Regions from separate parts of the Periweissella cryptocerci genome, predicted to be linked through region 3. Evidence: predicted binding sites of a transcription regulator. Region 3 holds the regulator's gene; each other region holds the start of a gene.
What was found. The regulator Rex, encoded in region 3, represses fermentation and respiration genes when NADH is low (regulators of the CRP and FNR family bind a similar motif). The targets are predictions, from matches to a motif close to TTGTGAANTANTTCACAA.
Positions count from the first base shown of each region.

Region 1: EQG49_RS10130 (iron-containing alcohol dehydrogenase) is a predicted target of Rex. The motif match lies at 3,003-3,020, and genes of this name have one in related genera.
Region 2: adhP (alcohol dehydrogenase AdhP) is a predicted target of Rex. The motif match lies at 1,492-1,509, and genes of this name have one in related genera.
Region 4: EQG49_RS01465 (GntP family permease) is a predicted target of Rex. The motif match lies at 3,110-3,127, and genes of this name have one in related genera.

Region 1 covers NZ_CP037940.1:2,310,068-2,315,593, reverse strand. The annotation lists gene EQG49_RS10135 (DUF805 domain-containing protein) at 387-1,088, opposite strand; gene EQG49_RS10130 (iron-containing alcohol dehydrogenase) at 1,796-2,980, opposite strand; gene EQG49_RS10125 (hypothetical protein) at 3,648-4,190, opposite strand; gene EQG49_RS10120 (hypothetical protein) at 4,190-4,588, opposite strand; gene lplA (lipoate--protein ligase) at 4,611-5,526, opposite strand, start outside.
Region 2 covers NZ_CP037940.1:1,832,735-1,838,260, forward strand. The annotation lists gene EQG49_RS08090 (hypothetical protein) at 1-298, shown strand, start outside; gene EQG49_RS08095 (DUF805 domain-containing protein) at 385-753, opposite strand; gene EQG49_RS13720 (hypothetical protein) at 1,097-1,246, opposite strand; gene adhP (alcohol dehydrogenase AdhP) at 1,593-2,648, shown strand; gene EQG49_RS08105 (sortase family protein) at 3,204-3,983, opposite strand; gene EQG49_RS08110 (hydroxymethylglutaryl-CoA reductase, degradative) at 4,171-5,406, shown strand; gene EQG49_RS08115 (IpaB/EvcA family protein) at 5,409-5,526, shown strand, end outside.
Region 3 covers NZ_CP037940.1:2,003,652-2,009,177, reverse strand. The annotation lists gene groL (chaperonin GroEL) at 450-2,078, opposite strand; gene groES (co-chaperone GroES) at 2,164-2,448, opposite strand; gene EQG49_RS08785 (redox-sensing transcriptional repressor Rex) at 2,705-3,352, opposite strand; gene EQG49_RS08780 (ABC-F family ATP-binding cassette domain-containing protein) at 3,526-5,460, shown strand.
Region 4 covers NZ_CP037940.1:335,605-341,130, forward strand. The annotation lists gene EQG49_RS01455 (NAD(P)H-binding protein) at 1-293, opposite strand, end outside; gene EQG49_RS01460 (glycerate kinase family protein) at 537-1,667, opposite strand; gene EQG49_RS01465 (GntP family permease) at 1,701-2,999, opposite strand; gene EQG49_RS01470 (DNA-binding protein) at 3,918-5,526, opposite strand, start outside.

The DNA of each region.
Region 1 (5,526 bases), 310 kb from region 3:
CCTTTTAGTAACGTTTTTGCTGAAAATAAAAACGGCTACCCTACTCCAAAGAGAGGGCAGCCGAAACTGTCATAATATGCGTAAACCGATGCATCTCTCTCTGGAGGCTAAATTAATTGGTCGTATCTATTATTAAATTGTACATAAGTAACAAATCGTTGTTGCAAGTGTCTCGTGCTTATTGGGATAAAAAAACTCCCCGCACCATGAGTATGGTCGGAGAGTATCGTAAGTCATGTCTAAAGCTATCTCGTAGCTGTATACTTGCCTTGCGTGGCTCTCTGGCCAACAATTAAAGGACGCTTGCGTTTCATTAAGTATAGCAGTCATATATACAAAATACAACGGTTAATTGGCGTAATTACCGAACAATCTAGTAAAAGGATTTACAGATTATTCAGTTGAGTTGAAATTTGTTCGGGATTGTTTTGCACATTGACAAAAAGCATGGCGATAAGTGCGGCAATCCCCCCGACTACGACAATAATTATCGCGCCGTAAAGCAACCAGTTACGTAACAGGTGTTCTGGTGTAAATTCAGTTTGGCGCCGAGTCTTTTTGCCTACTAGCGCCGTTGGAATCAAGGAAACAACAAAGAAAAATAATCCCCCAAGATCACCTAACAACCATAACAATCCCAATAATGGTGGCATATCGACATCACGTAGCCTACGGACTGAACGGGCAATCGTTGGTAACGCAAGCGCTAGACCAAATATCGCTAACACGACTAAACCAATAATACTGACAACCACCCCAGCGTTCGTGGCTGCCTCAGTCCCAATCCCAAACAAAATACCGATTGGCAAGCCAAAAACAACACTAATAATTGCCCCAATGATGTACAGACCTAAAGTCCCCCACCAAAAATCCCCTCGCGTCGCCCGCGAGGTAAAATCAAATGCGTGCGTAAAAAATTGCTTAGTTGCCGGAATTAAACTCGTTTCTGCATCACTAGGATTAACTAGCGTGGGCTGTTGATATCCATTCACAGCCGGTTCAACTAGTTGTGTTTCTATAGAATGCGAATCATCTTCCTTAATCCCTGATTCATATTCATGATCGATGTATTCTTTTTCTTCAGACATAATGATAACCTCCAATACTTTTATTTAGCGCCATATCTTCGATGCTGGTAATACTACTAACATAACAGTCCTAAGCTAAGCCACGGAATGAGTAATAAGATAGCTAACAACAGAAAACTGAAAGGCTTGATACTTTAAGTATACAATATGCCCTAATATTGTGCATTTATCAACTTAGTAATATCGAATTAATGATGTCTATTGGTCCTCTTTTTTTCCATACTACCGTGGACTGTGGTTAGCAACTATTTTTAGCTAGTTTGAGTATTATTCCTAACTAACGGAGTGGCGGTAAATTACTTGGCGGGCGCAGCCTTTACACCGCGACTGGGGCAAGATGTGTGAAACGCATATTTCCGCTGAGGATGAGATGAGGACTCTTGGGGATTTATTCCCCTAGAGTCCCAGCTTATCCGAGTTTGCCAAGACCGTACTTCGGCTTGGCAATGAGCTTCCAACGCGGTGCGCCAAGTAATTTACTGGCACGCAATGGCCAAGTTTATTCAATCCCACGTCAGACGAAATAGGACTGTATCAATAATCTCCCACTAAGCAAAAAAGCGCAACACCTTTGATTACCAAAGGGCTCCGCTTCTTTTCTAATATATTCAAGGACTGGGGATGTTTTTTCATCCCAGCACTAATCCTAATTCCGTTTATTTTAATGACTAGAACTAAGAAAATTGCCGGCCATTAAAAGTCACATCTTAGAGATCGATTGAAAATTCTTCTGAAGTTGCACGGTACAAAGCTTCAACATCAGCTGGTGTCATTTTAGCGTAGGCGTTCTTATCAAGGGCATCAATGCGAACTGCTTCGGCTGCCATTTCAGCAAACTTAGTGTCTTCTTCAATGCCAAGACCTTGGAGGGTCATTGGGATATCTAATGATGCAAAGAAGTCGTGAGTTGCCAAGATTGCTTCCTTAGCAGTCTTCATCTTGTCATCATTCTTAATTCCCCAGACATTTTCACCGTATTGAGCGAACTTATCAACCGTCGTCGCATCCAAAGCAAATTCCATCCAACGGGGCGTTAAAGCAGCCAATCCAGCACCGTGAGTAATATCGTAGTATGCTGATAATTCGTGTTCAATTGGGTGCACAGTCCAGCCGTTCTTCTTACCCTTACCAGTTAAACCGTTCAAGGCAAGTGATGAGGCCCACATCAAGTTAGCACGCGCATCGTAGTTAGTTGGATCTTGCATTGCGATTGGGGCGTTCTTGATGACTGTTTTCAAGATACCTTCAGCCACGAAGTCTTGAATATCAGTGCCTTCAGCGCGGTCAAAGTATTGTTCAAACAAGTGTGACATGATATCAGCTGAACCAGCCGCAGTTTGCCACTTAGAAACAGTAAACGTGTTTTCTGGGTTCAAGAATGATACTGCTGGAATTAAATTCCAGCCAGTTGTTCCCAATTTTTCATTCGTGTCAAAATTAGTGATAACTGCATTCCGGTTCATTTCAGTCCCGGTTGCAGAAAGAGTTAAAATATCAACCAATGGTAATGCTTCGCCCACCTTGCTTGCATCCTTAACTAAGTCCCAGGCATCGCCTTCGTACTTAGCACCGGCAGCAGCAACTTTGGCGGCATCAATAACTGAACCACCACCAACGGCCAAAATCACGTCAATGTTGTTTTCGTGTGACAACTTAACGGCTTCACGGACTGATTCGATCCGGGGGTTAGGTTCAACACCACTTAATTCAGTAACATTTAAGCCGGCCAATTGAGCAAGCACTTGGTCGTACAAACCAGACTTCTTAATTGAACCACCACCATATATGAACAATACATTGTTACCAAATTGGGCAACAGAGTCGTGTAAAGCGTCTAATTGGTCCTTACCAAAACGAATATCAGTTGGTACGTAAAAACGGAAATTTTCCATGAGTTAATTACATCCTTTATAGTTGTTATCTATATAATAACGCTTAGAGGGTACTCCAAGGCAAGTATTTTTTACTGATGCGTGTTTAGTAATCAAAACTGGCCACTGTTAATGCTAAAATCGTGGACAACTACCCGCAAACTTAACGCGAGCAGACACCATAGTATCCCCCCCGTCTGTTGGCATTTTCAAATAAAAGGCCCTCTTCCGTCCGACGTGGGATTCTCATTTCTGTACTTTTGTTTAAGCGTACTTACGTATCACGGAATATACCTTAGGCACTAGTTTGAGCACATCACAAAATCAGGGATAACTAATTTTGTTGAATCTACACCCTATCACTTTTTTGCCAGTTTGAGTATTATTACTAACTAACGGAGTGCCGGCAAATTGCTTGGCGGGCGCAGCCTTTACACCACGACTGGGGTAATATGTGTGTAGCACATATTTCCGCTGAGGATAAGATGAGGAGTCTTAGGGATTTATTCCTTAGAGTCCCAGCTTGTCCGAACCGACCAAGACCGTACTTTGGCTTGGGAGGCTGCTTCCAGCGTGGTGCGCCAAGTAATTTGCTGGCACGTAGTGGCCAATTTTATTCAATTCCATATCAGACGAAATAGAGCAAAATAAAAAAGATCGAAATATAAATTATCTCGACCTCTTGTGCTTATTTAGCTCGTTTTGGTGTTTCTGCTGTCTCTTGGCTTGCTTCTGGTTCATCATCTGTCGCATCAATTTCTTCAACGACAGGTATTAAAGTTTCCCAACCACCCGCGTTGATGAGTTCCAATTTTTCATTGAAGAAAGTAGCAATTTTAGCTTTAACAGAATCTGCATCATCTAAGTAGGCCGCAACTGAAGCTGCAAAATCAATAAACAATCCAGATTGCGAAACCAACTTACTTTCAACAATCATGTACACGTTAATTTCATTATCAACAGTTTCGTCAATCAACTTGTTCATTGCATTAAAATAGCGCAATGGTAAGTTGATAGCTGCGGTTTCAAGACGCAAACTAATAGTATCTTCGGGTTCAGGGGCATCGATGATGATTTCACCTTGTGCTAACTTATCAGCGCGTAATTGCTGATCAAAGAAGTTAAACAAATCATCCAAGTTAACGGCAGCTTCATCGGCAGCCGTCACTGACCATTTTTCAAAAGCTTCTTCTTTTACCGCGGTTAAAAATTCTTGTCCATCCATTTGCATTACTTCTTACCCCCTTGTTTGTGATAAACGCCTGCTTCTTTGCGGAACCAGAAGGCTGAGCGTGCCCAGAACACTTGCATTGCGATGCCGGCTAATAATAATAGCGTCGCAAAGAGCTTCATCCCAACACCATAACCAGCTACCGTACCCCAAACTTGGGCAAAACCTGAAATGAACGTCAATAAAATCAAAAGCATCCCAAAGGCTTGTAAGTAGATGGCCATTGGCATTCCAAAACGGATCAAAGCCAATGAAGCCACAAAAATTACAACCATGACAACTACTGACGCCCATGGCGATGCCTTAGTGTGCAATGATAAGATAATATCAATAATCACAAAGATAATCAGGGCCGCAAGCCCATAGCGTGTTGCATCTGCTAAACTATTTTTTTCCATGTATAACACTCCGAATTTATTATTATGCTAATAAGTCTAAAACTTGTTCTTCGCTAATTCCTAAGAAATATTGCTGCAAATCAACTGTTACCAACACCGCTTGGATACTTGAGCGATCATACCGGATTCCAGTTAAGCGGTCGGCTAGTTGACTTGCTTCTTCAGGGCCAAAGAAATCGCCAAAAAAAGTTAACTGTTTAATAATACCATTTTCAACGTTTAAACGGGCATCAATCGTTCCAGAATCAAAGTGTTGGCGCTTTTTTACAGTAAATGCCGGTGAAGCACCATATACCCAATCCCAATTGTTGTACACATCTTGATATATCTTTTCAATTTTTGCTTCTTCATCCGCACTAATATTAACTTCATGTGCTTTGATTTCAGCTAAATCATCTACTTTAAACATATGGCGGAGTAAGTTATCACGGAAATCAGGGACGTCAATATCACGGTATTTAGCATCTAAATATGGCTTTAAATTGGTCACCCGCGAACGGACGGATTTAATACCTTTGGAAGCAATTTTGTCTGCGGGGACATTGAGTGCATTTGTGACTATATCAATGTCAACATCTAGCATCAATGTTCCATGGGCAAAAATTTTACTACCATGCTTAAACATCGCGCTGCCAGAAAATTTCTTACCATCGACCAACATATCATTACGCCCTGAAACTTCGGCATCAGTTACCCCCATCTCATGTAGCGCATCAATAATCGGACTCACAAATGATTTAAAATCACCAAATTTTGCATCCTTGGTATCAAGCACAAAACTAAAACATAAATTACCAAGGTCATGATAAACGGCACCGCCACCACTCCGACGACGTGTTACTACAATGCCATGCTCGTCGATATATTTTTGATTAATTTCTTCCTGCGTATTTTGGTTGCGCCCAACAATGATACTTGGTTCTTCGTAATAGAACAGC
Region 2 (5,526 bases), 170 kb from region 3:
TGAAGCACTCCAAGTTATGCAGGACACAATCATTGCGCGTGGTGGTGAAATTATGGAACCATTGGTCAATGAAATTGCGATCATTGATTTCAATAATCACGTGGCGAAGTTTGATAAGGTTGCCGACGCAGATAAAACTAATAAGCAGGTAGAAGCTGAATTTGACTATTTTGCTGAAACTGCCGAAGGGAACATTGATGATGTTACCGAATTAGTGGCACAATACGACATTTTTAGTGCAGACTTCAAACAACGAGTAGCTGAATTAACGGCACAGTTTGAAAATGATGGCGAATAAAATGCGACGCTTTATCGCACGTTAATAAGCCGGATTTCTACCTTTATGATAAGGAGAAATCCGGCTTATTTTTGGTACTTTAGTTATCAGCGTTCCATTTTAGGATAACGGTTGCCAACTTCGACTGTGGCAGTCAATTCAAAGACTAATAAGATAATCCCGCCGACAATTGGAATCAGTTGAATCCACCACCAACCGCCGGAACGGTTAATGTCATGTAAACGTCGGACAACGATTGAAATCGTCGCAATCAAGTAGAGAAAACCAACAATTCCATAAATAATTGAATAAGCTGCTGAACCTGCAGTGCTGTTACCGAAAATAAGCCCGGCAACAAAGGAGACAATAATCGATAGAATAATATTACCTAATGCCGCCCACCAGAAATCACTGCGCGTTGAACGAGTTTGGAAATCAAACACGTGCGTCCAAAATAATTTAGTTGCTTCAATCATGGTAATTACTTCCTTTCTTTGATAAATAAAATTGCTAATACAATATTCATTCTAGCATAGTAGTAGTTTCTGGTATCGGATTTTGCTTAGCACTAGTTTGCATACTATAAATTCTGAACAACCACTGAATTACCGATTGATTAAACTGGTGCATTATTTCAGCGGTTCAGTTCGTTTTCAATGCATTTTTTGCCCACAACGACTGTTTTTTTCTAGTTTTGAGAATTATGACTAACTAACGCAGTGGCCAATTTTATTCAATCCCACGTCAGACGAATTGGAATCAAAAAACGCCCATGACCGAAACAGCCATGAGCGGTGATACTTGTTCAAATATATAAGCTTACCCAAGTAAATCTTTTGCTTTGTCCTTGAGGTCGTCAAGATCAACGTCCTTCAAGAGATCTTCTGCTTTGTCTTTAAGGTCGTCAAGATCGACGTCCTTCAAGGCATCTGTTGCTTGATCTTTAATATCATCAATATCAAAAGGCATCGGATACACCTTCTTTCCACTAAATCTAAATTGACATACTCTTTTCGAATGAGGCTCTAAAAACAAATCCCTTTGTAAAGAGAAACCCTATCTCTTCTACACTTATATTATACTGCGATTCTCAAAAAAAGGGGTGAGATATGCTCACAGAATATTCATATTTTTTATGCTTTTTATTCACATGTGAGCAATGGAACTATTAAAAACGGTGGTAATAATCAATTTCACGTGAAAAATATTTTAAATTGTGATAACTTACACTTTCTTTTTGAAAACGTTTGCATTAGAATGTAATAAGTAAGCGATATTAAATATGATGAATTAAGACAAGTGAGGAATTTAAATAATGAAAGCAGCAGTTGTTCGTGAAGTACCAGATGGTTTTGTTGATATCTTAGAAGACTGGAAGCCCCGCGATTTGAGCTTCGGTGACGCCTTGGTTGACGTGGAATACGTTGGTCTCTGTCACACTGATTTACACTGTGCAAACGGTGATTTTGGTAACCCTAATGAATTGGGTGAACGTAACGGTGCTTTCCGCCGTGTTATTGGTCACGAAGGTGTTGGTCGCGTGTCTAAGCTTGGCGAAGGCGCATCTGACTACTTGAAAGTCGGCGATCGTGTATCAATCGCTTGGTTCTACGACGCATGTGGCGTTTGTGATTTCTGTGTTTCAGGTAATGAAACTTTCTGTCGTAACGTTCGCAACTCAGGTTACACAATTGATGGTGCAATGTCACAACAAGTTGTTGTTAACGCTAAGTATGCAGTTAAAGTTCCAGAAGGCTTAGATCCAGTTGAAGCAACTTCAATCACTTGTGCCGGTGTTACAATGTACAAGTCATTGAAGGTTGGTGAAACTAAGCCTGGTCAATGGGTTTCAGTTCACGGTGCCGGTGGTCTTGGTAACTTGGCTGTCCAATACGCACACAATGTCTTTGGTGCTCACGTTGCTGTTATCGATGGTAACGAAGATAAGTTGGCTGCTGCACACGCCAATGGTGCTGAAGTTATGATTAACCGTAAGAAGGTTGAAGACGTGGCTGCTGAAGTGCAAAAGGCAACTGGTGGTGTGCACAACGCCCAAGTTACCGCAGTTAACGCAACTGCCTTTAACCAAGCCGTTGATTCATTGCGCCCAATGGGTAAGTTAGTTGCCGTTGCTTTGCCACAAGGTGACATGGCTTTGAACATCGCTAAGACTGTTCTTGACGGTATCGAAGTTCGTGGTTCATTGGTTGGTACGCGTGCTGACTTGAAGGAAGCTTTCCAATTCGGTGCTGAAGGTAAAGTTAAGCCTATCGTTGAAAAGGTTGCATTCAGTGACATCAACGAAGTTATCGATGAAATGAAGAACGGTAAGATTACCGGTCGTAAGGTCTTCGATTTCACTACTCTTTAATATTAATCAAATAGCCCGATTCCCCTTATCACAAGGGAAATCGGGCTATTTTTGCGTTATTAATGTTAATACTGGGAAAGTGGGTTCTAATTTTTCTGACGTGGGATTGAATGAAATTGGCCACTACGTGCCAGTAAATTACTTGGAGCACCACGCTGGAAGCAGCCTCCCAAGCCAAAGTGCGGTCTTGGTCGGTTCGGATAAGCTGGGACTCTAGGGGATAAATCCCCAAGATTCCTCATCTCATCCTCAGCGGGAATATGTGCTGCACACATATTCCCCCAGTCGCGGTGTAAAGGCTGCGCCCGCCAAGCAATTTACCGGTACTCCGTTAGTTTGGAATAATGCTCAAACTAGCAAAAACAGTTACCAACTATAGGACGCAGTGGCATGAAAAACACTGATAATAGAACCCTAGTAATTTGATACTTGAAAAGTACGGAAACGACAATCCCACGCTAGAATAAATAGCGCCGGAAAGTGGTACAAAATGCGGGTTGCAACCTTGATATACTGAAACCTAATTCACGACCCGAAATACTCACGTACCAATATTTACTTAAAGAAAATCTGCCAGACAATGTGGTATGTCGCCCAGAAAACCCAAATGGAGATAATGACCATTAATATCAATAGGGCAATCGGCATGAACCATTGTTTGGGAATCGCGGCGGCTTTGAAATCATTCGCGAGTAATTGTCCTTGGATTGCTAAAGTTACGTTTTGATTAGCTTGAATCATTGGCACAGCTAAAGTTACGTAGTTGCCGTTATCCTTTGGTTGCGCGATGACATTATTAATTGGCTTATCAATAATTTGTTGCTTAACAACTTGGTACGTCAAATGGCTCGTACCACTATGAATATAGAAAAGGGCACCAACGGACATGTTAGGTAAGTGCCCGGCAAATGCATTGATGGTATTGGGTGCAGTCGCAAGGAGCGTACTTGTTTGGCGGGAGGCGTTAGTTAAACTCGCCGAACCGGAAACTAAAGTAATGCCTTGGTGTAACTGGGCGGCCAAGGTTGTTTGGAAAATGGGGAGGGGTTGACCATCCGCTTCAAAGTAGAGATTGGCGATGGATTGTTGCGCAGTGCTCCGGAGACTAGTGAACACTTCACTTAACGCCTTTTTCCAGCTAGCTTGGGGATTGACGTAAAATGGTGCGGTGGTTTCAGTTTCCATGACATCGTCGAGATATTGTTGCTCAAGCGTGCTACTCATTGTGATGTTGTATTGATGGAGTGGGGGCGAACTGGCTACACTGAGTGGCGATAATTTTATACCGAGAATTGCGACCATGACAATACAAGCGAGGATAATTTTTTTAGACATTGACGCCCCCTTTCCTGAATTTTATAGATAAAGTTTACTAATTCAATAATAGCGAATCGATATGAAATAACTATGAACACGGTTTGATATGTTAAAATAGATGTATTAAATTTACGAGAAAGCAGGGGTGCTAAGTGCATAATTGGGAATTACCCCGATTTGTGTTTTAGCATGGGATAGGTGGATTATGAAATTTCATCAATTGTCGTGGACTGAACGCTTGCGCGAAATGGTCACACAGGGTCATTTATCAGTGGCAGATCAGGCGTTATTTACAGCTAACTATGATGCCGTTAATGAGCAAATGATTGAAAATTATGTAACCAGCTATCGATTACCAGAAGGTGTGGTGCCAAACCTGGTTGTGAACGGGCAGACATACATGGTGCCAATGGTGACCGAGGAACCGTCAGTTATTGCGGCAGCCGCTAATGGTGCACGCATGATTGGTTTGGGTAGTGGTGTCAAAGCTGAAATCCTTAATCGGCAAATGATTGGTCAGGTTCTCATACACGACGCTGATTTTGAGCTAGTTGTTGACTATATGCAAGCACATCAGGACGAGTTAGTTAACTTAGGTAATGCCGCACATCCTTCAATGGCAGCCCGTGGTGGTGGCTTAACAGATATTCGCGTGCGTGATTTAGGTGCTGGCTATGTTTCAGTTGATTTGCTGGTCGATACTAAGGCTGCGATGGGTGCAAATGTTGTTAACACAATGGCAGAAGCTGTTGCCAATGATTTACGTAAGCGCGATTTAGGACAAGTGACAATGGCTATTCTATCGAACTTGGCGACCGAATCATTAGTTAAGGCAACGGTAGCAATCCCGTTTAGCAGTTTGGTCAAAGGTGATTTTTCTGGCCAGCAAATTGCTGACCAAATCATGATTGCGAGCGAGTTCAGTCAGCGCGATCCATACCGTGCGACTACTGAAAACAAAGGTTTGATGAATGGGATTGATGCAGCCGTTATGGCGAGTGGGAATGACTGGCGGGCAATCGAAGCCGGCGTGCATGCTTATGCGAGTCATACCGGCCAATATCGTGGCTTAACCACATGGTCTATTACGGATGAACATTTGCTAGGCGAGTTGATTATCCCACTACCGGTTGGAATTGTCGGTGGCTCGATTGGGATTGTCCCACTGGTTAAAGCCAACCAACGGATGTTAGCAATTGAAAGCGCGGAGGAATTAGCGCAAGTCATTGCTGGTGTTGGCTTAGCCCAGAATTTAGCAGCGTTACGCGCGCTAGTAACTAATGGGATTCAAGCTGGTCACATGGCTTTGCAAATGAAATCGTTGGCCATTGCAGTTGGTGCAACCACCGAGGAAATTCCGGTGGTCGTTGAAAAATTAAAGCACGCTGTCCATGCAGATATGCAAACAGCACAAGAAATCTTAGATAAGGTGAGAAATTAAAAATGACAGAAGAAGTAGTACGTTTAAGCGCAACCGCCAAAGGATTATTGGACCAAGTTAATCAAATTTTCCCTGGGGAAGTAATGGTTCATTTCGGTAAGGAAAAAGCCGGTTATTTAT
Region 3 (5,526 bases):
GCTAAGCTTTTGGGACGCACGGTGGCATATAAATTTAGCTCTAACTAAAAAAATCCCGAGTCACAAAAAAGAGCGAACCGTTGCAAAATTCACACGACTCGCTCATTTTATTAAATTATCGTTTGTTAACGCCGAGTTTCAAAACAAAACCTCCGCGTCGCTATGAGAAAGTAAACTTCCTCCCTAATTAAATGTGTTTGTCCGTTCAGCGTGTCCTTGCGTCCACCTTTTTAACTGGTTCACTGCGTTCACCAGTGCTGAACTCCCAAACAAAACCTCCGCGTCGCTATGAGAAAGTAAACTTTCTCCCTAATTAAATGTGTTTGTTCGTTCAGCGTGTCCTTGCGTCCACCTTTTTAACTGGTTCACTGCGTTCACCAGTGCTGAACTCCCAAACAAAACCTCCGCGTCGCTATGAGAAAGTAAACTTTCTCCCGCTCCTTGTCGGTTTACATCATACCTGACATTGCGGCGGCTTGGGCTGCAGCAGCGGCGGCGTCACCGGCTGGCTTTGGTTGTTCAGCTACGACAGCTTCAGTTGTCAACAACAAGGCTGATACTGAGGCTGCGTTTTGTAAGGCTGAACGGGTTACCTTAGTAGGGTCCACGATACCGGCCTTAACCATGTCAACCCAAGTATCATCGGCAGCGTTATATCCAATACCAACTTCTTGTTCCTTCAACTTGTTTACAATCACTGAGCCTTCAAGACCAGCATTGATCGCAATTTGACGGACAGGTGATTCAAGCGCGCGCTTCACGATGTTGATACCAGTTTGAACATCGCCAAATTCTTCCAATGCATCAACAGCTGGAATGGCGTTAACCAAGGCAGTCCCACCACCAGAAACGAAACCTTCTTCAACCGCTGCACGAGTAGCGTTCAAGGCATCTTCAATCCGGTACTTGCGTTCCTTCAATTCAGTTTCAGTTGCGGCACCGACCTTAACAACGGCAACCCCACCAGCCAACTTAGCCAAACGTTCTTGCAACTTTTCACGATCAAAGTCAGAAGTGGTTTCGCTGATTTGCTTCTTGATATTTTCAACACGTTCAGCGATTGCGGCCTTTTCACCGTAACCTTCAACAATGGTTGTGTTGTCCTTTGAAACGGTTACCTTAGCTGATTGGCCAAGTTGTGCCAAAGTCGTGTCCTTCAAGTTCAAGCCAAGATCTTCAGTAATCACAGTCGCACCAGTCAAAGTAGCGATGTCTTGCAACATTGCCTTACGACGGTCACCGAAACCAGGAGCCTTAACTGCAACCACGTTGAATGTTCCACGCATCTTGTTCAAAACAAGCGTTGGCAAAGCTTCACCAGTAATATCATCTGCAATGATTAAGAGTGAGCGACCTTGTTCAACAATACCTTGTAACATTGGCAAGATGTCTTGGATGTTACCAATCTTCTTATCAGTTACTAAGATGTATGGGTTGTCCAATGATGCTTCCATCTTGTCGTTGTCAGTTACCATGTATTGTGACATGTAACCGCGATCAAATTGCATTCCTTCAACAACTTCAAGCGTTGTGTCGATACCCTTTGATTCTTCAATTGTGATAACACCATCGTTACCAACCTTGTCCATTGCTTCGGCGATTAAATCACCAACTTCAGCATTGGCAGCAGAGATTGACGCAACTTGGGCAATATCGTCCTTAGTTTCAACCTTGTGTGACATACCGTGCAATGCTTCAACAGCAGCCTTGGTTGCTAATTCGATACCACGACGGATACCAACTGGGTTAGCACCGGCAGTCACGTTCTTCAAACCTTCGTTCACGATGGCTTGCGTCAAAACAGTGGCCGTAGTAGTACCGTCACCAGCAATGTCGTTCGTCTTAGAAGCCACTTCAGCCACAAGCTTTGCGCCCATGTTTTCAAAGTGATCTTCAAGTTCAATTGCCTTAGCGATTGTTACCCCATCATTAGTGATGGTAGGTGCGCCGTAAGTTTCTTCCAAAACAACGTTACGTCCCTTTGGTCCAATGGTTGTCTTAACTGTATCTGCTAACTTATCAACCCCACGTAACATTGCTGCGCGAGCGTCTTCAGAGAATTTTAAATCTTTTGCCATGTGTTAATTTGCCTCACTTCAATTTTATATTTCATTAACGGTTGCCAAAATTCAAACTTTACGTTAAATTCTGCACCATTGTAAATTAGTCGACAATCGCGATGATGTCTTTTTCGTGAACTACTAAGAAATCTTCACCATCGTGCTTGATTTCATTACCAGCAAACTTATCAAACAAGACAATGTCGCCCGCCTTAACTGATAAAGGTGTCAACGTACCATCTTGCAAGAGGTAACCGGCACCAACAGCAATAACCTTCGCTGTGGTTGGTTTTTCGTCAGTACCACCGGCAATCACGATACCGCCGAATGTTTCTTCTTCTTTTTTTTCTAATTGTAAAATAACACGATCACCTAATGGCTTTAACATGCTATCCACCTCCATATGAATTATTTTTAGCACTCTCATTCTCTAAGTGCTAATATCTACAATCACTATCTTATCACGCCCGCAAAAGAATGCAAGTCTTATGGTTAACAAATCCACCCTAATCGACATTTTACATGTGTAATTAGCGCACATTTTGCCTACTTATTTTTCCGCTATATATATCTGTACAAATTTAAAGTGCATTCAGTAATATAAAAAAAGGCCAACCAAAATGGTCAGCCCGAAAAAGAATTAATTATTTATTTTCACCTTCACTGGTGTAGTTTTCAATGAAGTAAATCAAAGTTTGCAATTCGTTAGTTAAATCAACGTTTTGCACGCGAACAGAGTCTGGTACAGTAACACGTAATGGCGTGAAGTTTAAAATCCCCTTCACACCCGCTTGTACAAGTAAATCCGTTGTCTTTTGAGCTGTTTCAGATGGCACAGTCAAAATTGCAATTTCAATCCGTTGATCTTCGATTTGCTTAACTAAATCTTGAATATCATATACTGGCACCCCAGATTGGATTGTGTTAATTAATTCTGGGTTAATATCAAATACTGCCGATACGCGCACATTTGAATTTTTGTGGAAATTAAAGTTTAACAAAGCATGGCCTAAATTTCCCAAACCAATTAAAGCAACATTTGTTAAAGTATCTTGGTTAAGAATCTTCGCGAAAAAAGTTAGTAAACTTTCAACGTCATATCCATATCCGCGTTTTCCCAATGCGCCAAAGTATGAGAAGTCACGACGAATCGTGGCTGCATCAAACTTCACAGCATCTGACAATTCAGTCGATGAAACCCGAGTTTTACCCGCATCCAATAAGAAGTTAAGATAACGGTAATAGATTGGCAAGCGCTTAGCAGTTGCGCGTGGAATTGATGGTTCAGTCACGTAATCGTCCTCCATTTTCACAAATATTATTTTGTCTTGTGAATTTCTTTTCGTTTGCTATTGTAGCACATTTTGCTTGCTTGTGAACTAAAAAACAATCGCATTTTCACAAACTTTTAGGCGCAGCTATGGTAAAATCAACATATTAGAGATAAAGAATGAGGTAAGCCAAAATGATTTTGTTGCAAGTCCAACATGTGGAACGCCGCTTTGGAGCGGATGTATTGTTTAGCGATGTACAATTAGAAATTCAAGACCGCGCGCGGATTGCTTTAGTTGGGCGCAATGGTGCTGGTAAGTCGACCTTGCTGAAAATCATCACTGGCCAAGAAGCCCCTGATGAAGGTGATGTCACTAGCAAGAAAGATCTCACCATGAGTTATTTGGCGCAAGATACCGGTTTAGACACTGAAAATACAATCTGGGATGAAATGCTTGATGCGTTCGCTGAAGTCCGTAAAATGGAAAAAGAAATGCACCGTTTAGAAGCCGTGATTGCTGACCCTAGTTCGGTGACCCCAGATGAATACACCCGCGTACTCGCTAACTACGACCAAATCCAACACGATTTTAACGAAAAAAATGGTTACGGTTATGAAGCAGCTATTCGTGGTGTGCTCCATGGTTTTCAGTTTGAACCGGATCGTTTTGATGACAAGATTAGCTCTCTGAGCGGTGGTCAAAAAACACGTTTAGCCCTAGCTAAAGCCCTACTTGAACGTCCCGATTTATTAATTTTAGATGAACCAACTAACCACTTAGATATGGATACTTTAGCGTGGCTGGAAAGCTATTTACAAAGCTACACCGGTGCCCTCTTACTCGTATCGCACGACCGGTACTTCCTAGATCGCGTTGTCACTGAAGTTTACGATATGAACTTTGGCCATCTTGACCACTATACTGGTAATTATTCCCGTTTCTTGGATACAAAAGCCGAACGTCTTAAGACTGCTTCTCGGGAATTTGAAAAACAACAAAAAGAAATTGATAAGTTGGAAGACTTCGTTAATCGTAATATTGTCCGCGCTTCCACGACCAAGCGGGCACAAGCACGGCGGAAACAACTCGAAAAAATGGAACGGATTGAAAAGCCAACGGTTGATTCATCCCGCGCTCAAATCCAATTCTCAACTGACCTAGAAAGCGGGAGTGAAGTTTTACGTGTCCGTGATGCGGCAGTTGGGTATTCACCCGATCATATTCTCGCTGAACCAATTAATATTGACGTCGATAAACACCATGCCGTTGCTATTGTTGGTCCTAATGGTGTTGGTAAATCGACTTTACTCAAGAGCATCCTAGGCATCATTCCGTTTATCAAAGGATCTGCTAAAATTGGCGCCAATGTGTCGGTTGGCTACTATGACCAAGAGCAACACACGCTCCACGAAAACAAAACAATTGTGCAAGAACTCTGGGATGAGCATCCACAAACGCCAGAAAAGGATATTCGGTCGATTCTTGGCTCATTTCTCTTTAGTGGGGATGATATTACCAAAAAGGTTAATAGTCTCTCAGGGGGCGAACGGGCGCGTCTGATGCTCACTAAGTTAGCGATGGATCACGATAACTTCCTTATCCTTGACGAACCAACTAATCACCTGGATATCGATTCCCGCGAAGTTCTTGAAGTTGCCGTCAACGAATTTAACGGTACGGTCTTATTTGTTTCCCATGACCGGTACTTCATCAATCAGACGGCTACCGAAATTGTTGAAATCTCGCCTGAAGGTTCAAAAGTCTTCATGGGTGACTATGACTACTACATCGAAAAAACGGCGCAAGTACCGGACACCGAAAATGATGTACTAGTTGAAAACTCACAGCCTTCTAAGCAAGATAACTATCAACAATCGAAGGAAGCTCAAAAGATTATTCGCAAACTCCAACGCGCAGTTGATGACCTAGAAGCGCAAATGATGGCATTAGAGACTAAACGTGATGAAGCCTTAGCTGCCATGAATGAACCCGATGTTGGCTCAGATATTGCCAAGCTTTCTGACCTCCAAAAAGTCGTCGATGCAGCAACAGAAGAACTATCCGGCATCGAAGCTGATTGGGAAGAAAAGAGTATGGAACTCGAAGAGCTTCAAACCGAAGCATAACAAAAGGACTTAACTTTACCGCATTTGGTAGAGTTAAGTCCTTTTTGCTATTAGCCAGGCATATCT
Region 4 (5,526 bases), 1.4 Mb from region 3:
GTCGCTGTCCAAATCAACCGGGTCACACCAGTTGCGTGCATTGCATCCATAACAGCTTGCGCAAAAACAGGCATGTTTGTTGGTCCAAGGTTGGCATACACTACATCAACTCCCGTCATGGCCTCCTTAAGTGCAACTACATCGGCTGCATCCCCTTGAATTACGTTCAAAGATTGGCGCAATTTGCTTGGCGTCCGCACAAACTGAATTACGTCCGTGCCATTCGCATGCATGAACTTCACTGCGTGTTGTGCAATTGTCCCTGTCGCACCCAATACTAGTACTTTTGTCATATTATGATTTCCTCGTTTCATTCTGAAGTTTCAATGATAGCACTTTGCTTACTAATAGTGAATACATAAAATGGCCGCTACTGGAGACTAGTTCCCAAAAATGAAATTATGGGTGTTGTGAAAGTTTGGCCGTGGAATCAACATGCCACTAATATTAAGTACTCCATTACGAAAAAGCACCGATCCTATGACAGAATCGGTGCTTTTTTGGCTTAAGATACAATGTACCCCAGCATTAATAAACTATTTAATTAATCGTGCAATATTTTCAGCTGTCCGTTCGAGGTTGGCTTCACCAGTTGTCATGGCTTTTTTCAAGTCCATTGCACTAGGCACAATCCCAAAGATTGCATCAATGCCAAGATCGTACAACACGTCAATACCTTCACCAACATAACCGGCTAAACCAATGACTTTGGCGTTTGCACTGGCCTGTTTAATCGCCTTGGCTGAACCAATTGGCGTTTTACCGTATTGCGTTTGGAAATCAATTCCACCTTCACCAACGAAAGCATAATCGGCGTCCTTAGCTTTAGCAACTAAACCTGTCGCTTCGACAACGATTTGAATCCCAGGTTCGAGGTTGGCATTTGTAAATGCTAACAAACCAGCACCCAAGCCGCCGGCAGCACCGGCACCAGGATAATCAGCCAAGTCCTTGCCGAGTTGTTCCTTGATAACTTGCGCATAGTGCGTCAAGTTGGCGTCCAACGTTGCTACCATTGCTGGGGTTGCACCCTTTTGGGGACCAAAGACGTATGATGCACCCTTTTCACCAACCAAGGGATTCGTCACATCAGAGGCAATCCGAATGTTCACGTTCGCAAGACGCGCATCAACCGCACTCATATCAATGGTAACTAAGCGATTAAGATCACCACCACCACGTTTAATTGGTTCACCTGCGGCATCGAGGAATTTAACCCCCAATGCTTCAGCCATCCCTTGACCACCATCGTTAGTCGCTGAGCCACCAATACCAATAATGATTTCTTGCATGCCATCATCAAGAGCTGCCTTAATCAATTGACCAGTCCCGTAAGTCGTTGCAATTAATGGGTTAGCCGTGTTTTCGTCAATGAATTGGATTCCTGAGGCTGCTGCCATTTCGATAGCGGCTGTCGTGCCATTTCCTAAAATACCGTATTCGGCACTCACCATTTCACCGAGTGGATTCATCACAGTAGCAGTTTTCAAAACCCCATCAGTGGAATCAACCAATGATTGAACCGTTCCTTCACCACCATCAGCCATGGGAACAAGTTCGTATTCGGCGTTAGGGAAAACTTTGAGCAAACCACGTTTAATGGCATTAGCTGCTTCCTTAGCCGTCATGCTTTGTTTAAAGGAATCCGGCGCAATTACAAATTTCATCGTTTTTCACCTCATATTTGATAAAGTAATTTCCTACTTCATTAAGTAACCGTACATAATCGTACCGACAATTGTCATCGTTAACCCAACAATTGCTTCATATGGAATAACGCGTAAACGTTGTTTGATATCCATGTGCATCGCGTTACCAGTAACGTGGAAATAGTTCCCATGTGGTAATTCATCAATCACAGTGGCACCAGTGTGCATCATTACGGCAGCACCAACTGGTGAAACCCCAAATGACAAGATAGTTTTACCAAATGAACCAGTTCCCAAGATAACCCCAGTTGAAGTTGAGGCAGTTGCTGCAGCCATCAAAATACCAGCAATTGGTGCTAATAAGGTACCAGAAATACCTGCTTCATTGATTAATTTAACAATTTCAACTGACAAGTTTGATGATGAAATCAAGCCACCAATGGCTCCGGCACCAATCAAAATTAAGACCACATCAGTCATGCGCATCAAACCGGCACGCGTGTAGTCCATAATGTGTTTACCTTGCTTCATTGCCAAGATACCGACAATCCCTGCAAATGGCAAAATATACATCGCGTCAACTTGGAAAGCTTCTAACGCATGCACGTGGAGGATTTCACCAATCGGATTAATCAATAATAAGACAATTGCCACTACGGGAGCGACAAATGATGCACCAACACTTGGGTGATTTTGATTTTCTTCTTCTTTTTCAACAATATCACGATCAGTTGGCATTTCCCCTTTGTTCCGGAGAAGTGACGCAACCAAGACAGCCATTGCCAAACCAAACAAGGCAGGAACAAAGTCGGCAATCATCAATGCGCTTGTTTCAATGTGGAAACCACTTGCTGCAGCAATCGTGTTGGGATTAGGTGAAATAATATTCCCTGCTTTACCACCACCAGACAAGGCTACCAGTAAGGCAAGCTTCGAAATATTCAGCTTTTTCCCAACTGCCATCGCAATTGGTGCAACAATAATGATTGAAACCGTGATGAACACACCAACGGAGGTAATCAACATTGTCGCCAGTGCTAAGGCAAAGATTGCCATGTTATCGCCGAGTTTATTAACAATTGTCCGCGCAATCACATCAGCGGCACCACTTTCCATCATTGCACCAGCCAAAACACCGGCAGCAATCACACGAACTACTGTCCCCATGACACTTTGTGAACCAGTGATAACAATTTGTGTGGTCTGAACTAAATTAGCCCCACCAACAAGCGAACCAATCACGGCTCCTAACAACAATGCATAGACGGGATTGAGACGTCGTAAAATAAGAATAATTGCTAAAGCCAAGCCGACTAAAGCGCCAATCCAGCTAACTGAGACACCAGGCATCTTTGAATTCCTCCAATAAAATATATAATAGTAATGATAAGTTAAGTAAAACGTTTAACTTAACGACTTTTCCAATTATACTCTGTGGATTCAAAATTGCACGTATTTTGTTGTTATATTTTTCACATGTGTGCCAATTTTCCACAATTATGTGTCTAAGCAGCTCCCATATTCGTTCAATATCCTCAATTGAACATACTAAAAAAGGCCCGACAAAATGTCCAGCCCATGACCTGTTAATTAAAATGCAAATATAGCGCAAACAAGATTACGATAATCACTAGAAAGCCCGCCGAAACCCAAATAATTTTTGGGTTATGGTGATCTTTACCAAAAAACAATAGCAAAAAACCAACAATTAGTAAAATAGTTAAAAATATTAGCATGTTTTTCATCCCCCTCCGTTAACTCTAACACACTAACTACTTAGAATACTATTAGTCAGCTATTCGTGTAACGTTTTGGCCGCCGCCAATACTTGGGGCAATGAAAAATGACTAAAATTTTTCTAGCGCGGAATTTAGATATGTGTCTCAGATTGATTCCCACTACGAGGCTGGAACCAGTCTGGACACCGTGATGGAAGACAAGCATTTGAAGCCACAGTGCGGTCTTCAAATATTTGCGAAGCTTGGTTCGCTAACGCGCTAACCATCTTCACAAATCCATAACCAGTAACGAAACCCGTTACTGATTATGCCATCACGGTGCGAGCTAAAGTCCAGCCCGCAAAATAAGCCGAATTTCTCCTTATCTTAGTAAGGTAGAAATTCGGCTTATTAACGAATAAAAGGCTGCAATCGTTGATATAACTCACTTAATTCATCACCACGCTCGCTTTGCTCGCTATCGCTGACGAATTAAGTTTCATTATATCAAGGTTGCAGATCGCCTTTTGTCCCACTTCCCTTGCCATAATTACTTATTAAAATTCTTAATCTCTATTGTATCAATAGTTGCGACCTTGGTGTCATCGAGGACATCGGCCTTGAAACTCACTTCATCACCAGCTTGTAAGAACAACGCATCTGGGGCGTTGGCAGTATTCACGTTGAACACGGTTGGACGACCAGCCAATACGAAACTGACAATTGTTTGTTTTGTATCACTAACAGTTGCCGTCCGATAAACCTTACCCGTAATGTCTTTCATTTGCGTTGGGTCAGTTGAGTGGTTATTGCTACCCTTAGTTGCCAACTCATTGCGATAGCCATCGAGTGCTTCTTGGGCCGAGTCACCATCAATTACAATATCATTATCAATCGCATTAATGTAAACGTACTTTTTGAAAATTCCCTTTGAATCAAGTAATGAGATAATCCACGTTGGCACGCCATCGATGTTATACAAGATTGGCATCTTCGCTTCCCATTTCTTTTCCGGATAAATTTTATCAGCAATCGAAATTGCCCCATCGGAATCCATAATCCCAGAATTGGCATCACGGTAATATGTTAATTTACCTGTCCGAGCGTTGATTAAGCTGTACCCTAGTGCTGAATCTTGTTCCGAATTACCACTTGTGAAATCGGTGAAGTACATCAATTGGCCCTTCGTATCTAATAATGGGGTCAATTTACCACCTTCATAGATACCATTGTCAGTTGGAATTTTCACGCCACGTTTGGCACCAAATGATGTTTGGTTCCACCAACCTTTACCATAACGACCGAAATATTCATTCATATCATTCGCGGCAGCACTAGTGATTGGCGCATCAACAAACTTCGGTGCTTTATTTGCATCATACAATTTCACTTGGCCAGTGGTAGCATTTAAAATAGCGGTCTTAAATTCATTAAAATGCATCCGACCTGAAACACCATATTCTTTGTAAAGTGTTTGCACGTAGTATGGGGTTCCCTGATCATCGAGTTCTAAATTCAACGCACCCGTGCTTGCATATGTTGGGAATGCTGCATAAATTCGCCGGGCAGCATCATAATTTAAATATGCTGAAGGTGAATATTTCAACGGCTTTTGAATAAATTCCGGTTGTGCGTCGACATCAGTCGCACTAATAATGAAGTATCCTGGGACATCACGATTCTTCAACCAGCGCCAGAACCCGTTAAATTCAACGGTTGCGACATACACGTATTTGCCTTGATACACTTGTGCGGTAATTCCACCCAGTGAGTACATGTTCGAGTTAGGGATTACACTGAATTTTTGTTGCATTTTACGTTTTGCAGTATCTGGTGCAATCGCAATTGGCATGTCCCGCGCCGACGTTAAGAGTTCTGATTTATTTTCAGTTTTGCTTGGTAGCGTGTCATAGACATTATTAATGCTCGTTACCCGTGTGACTGATTGTGTTGCCACTAAGACAATTCCCAAAAGCACGAACAAAACGGTGATTAAAATGTATTTTTTCGCAAAACCACTCGGCGTGTGCTTGCGATTTTTGTGATTACTATTGGCCCGATCCATGAGTGATTCAAGCATGCTAGCTAGTGAGTCACCCACTGACAAACTCATCAAGTTGATAACGCTTGCCATAAAGCCCAAGAACAAGTTCACCGCA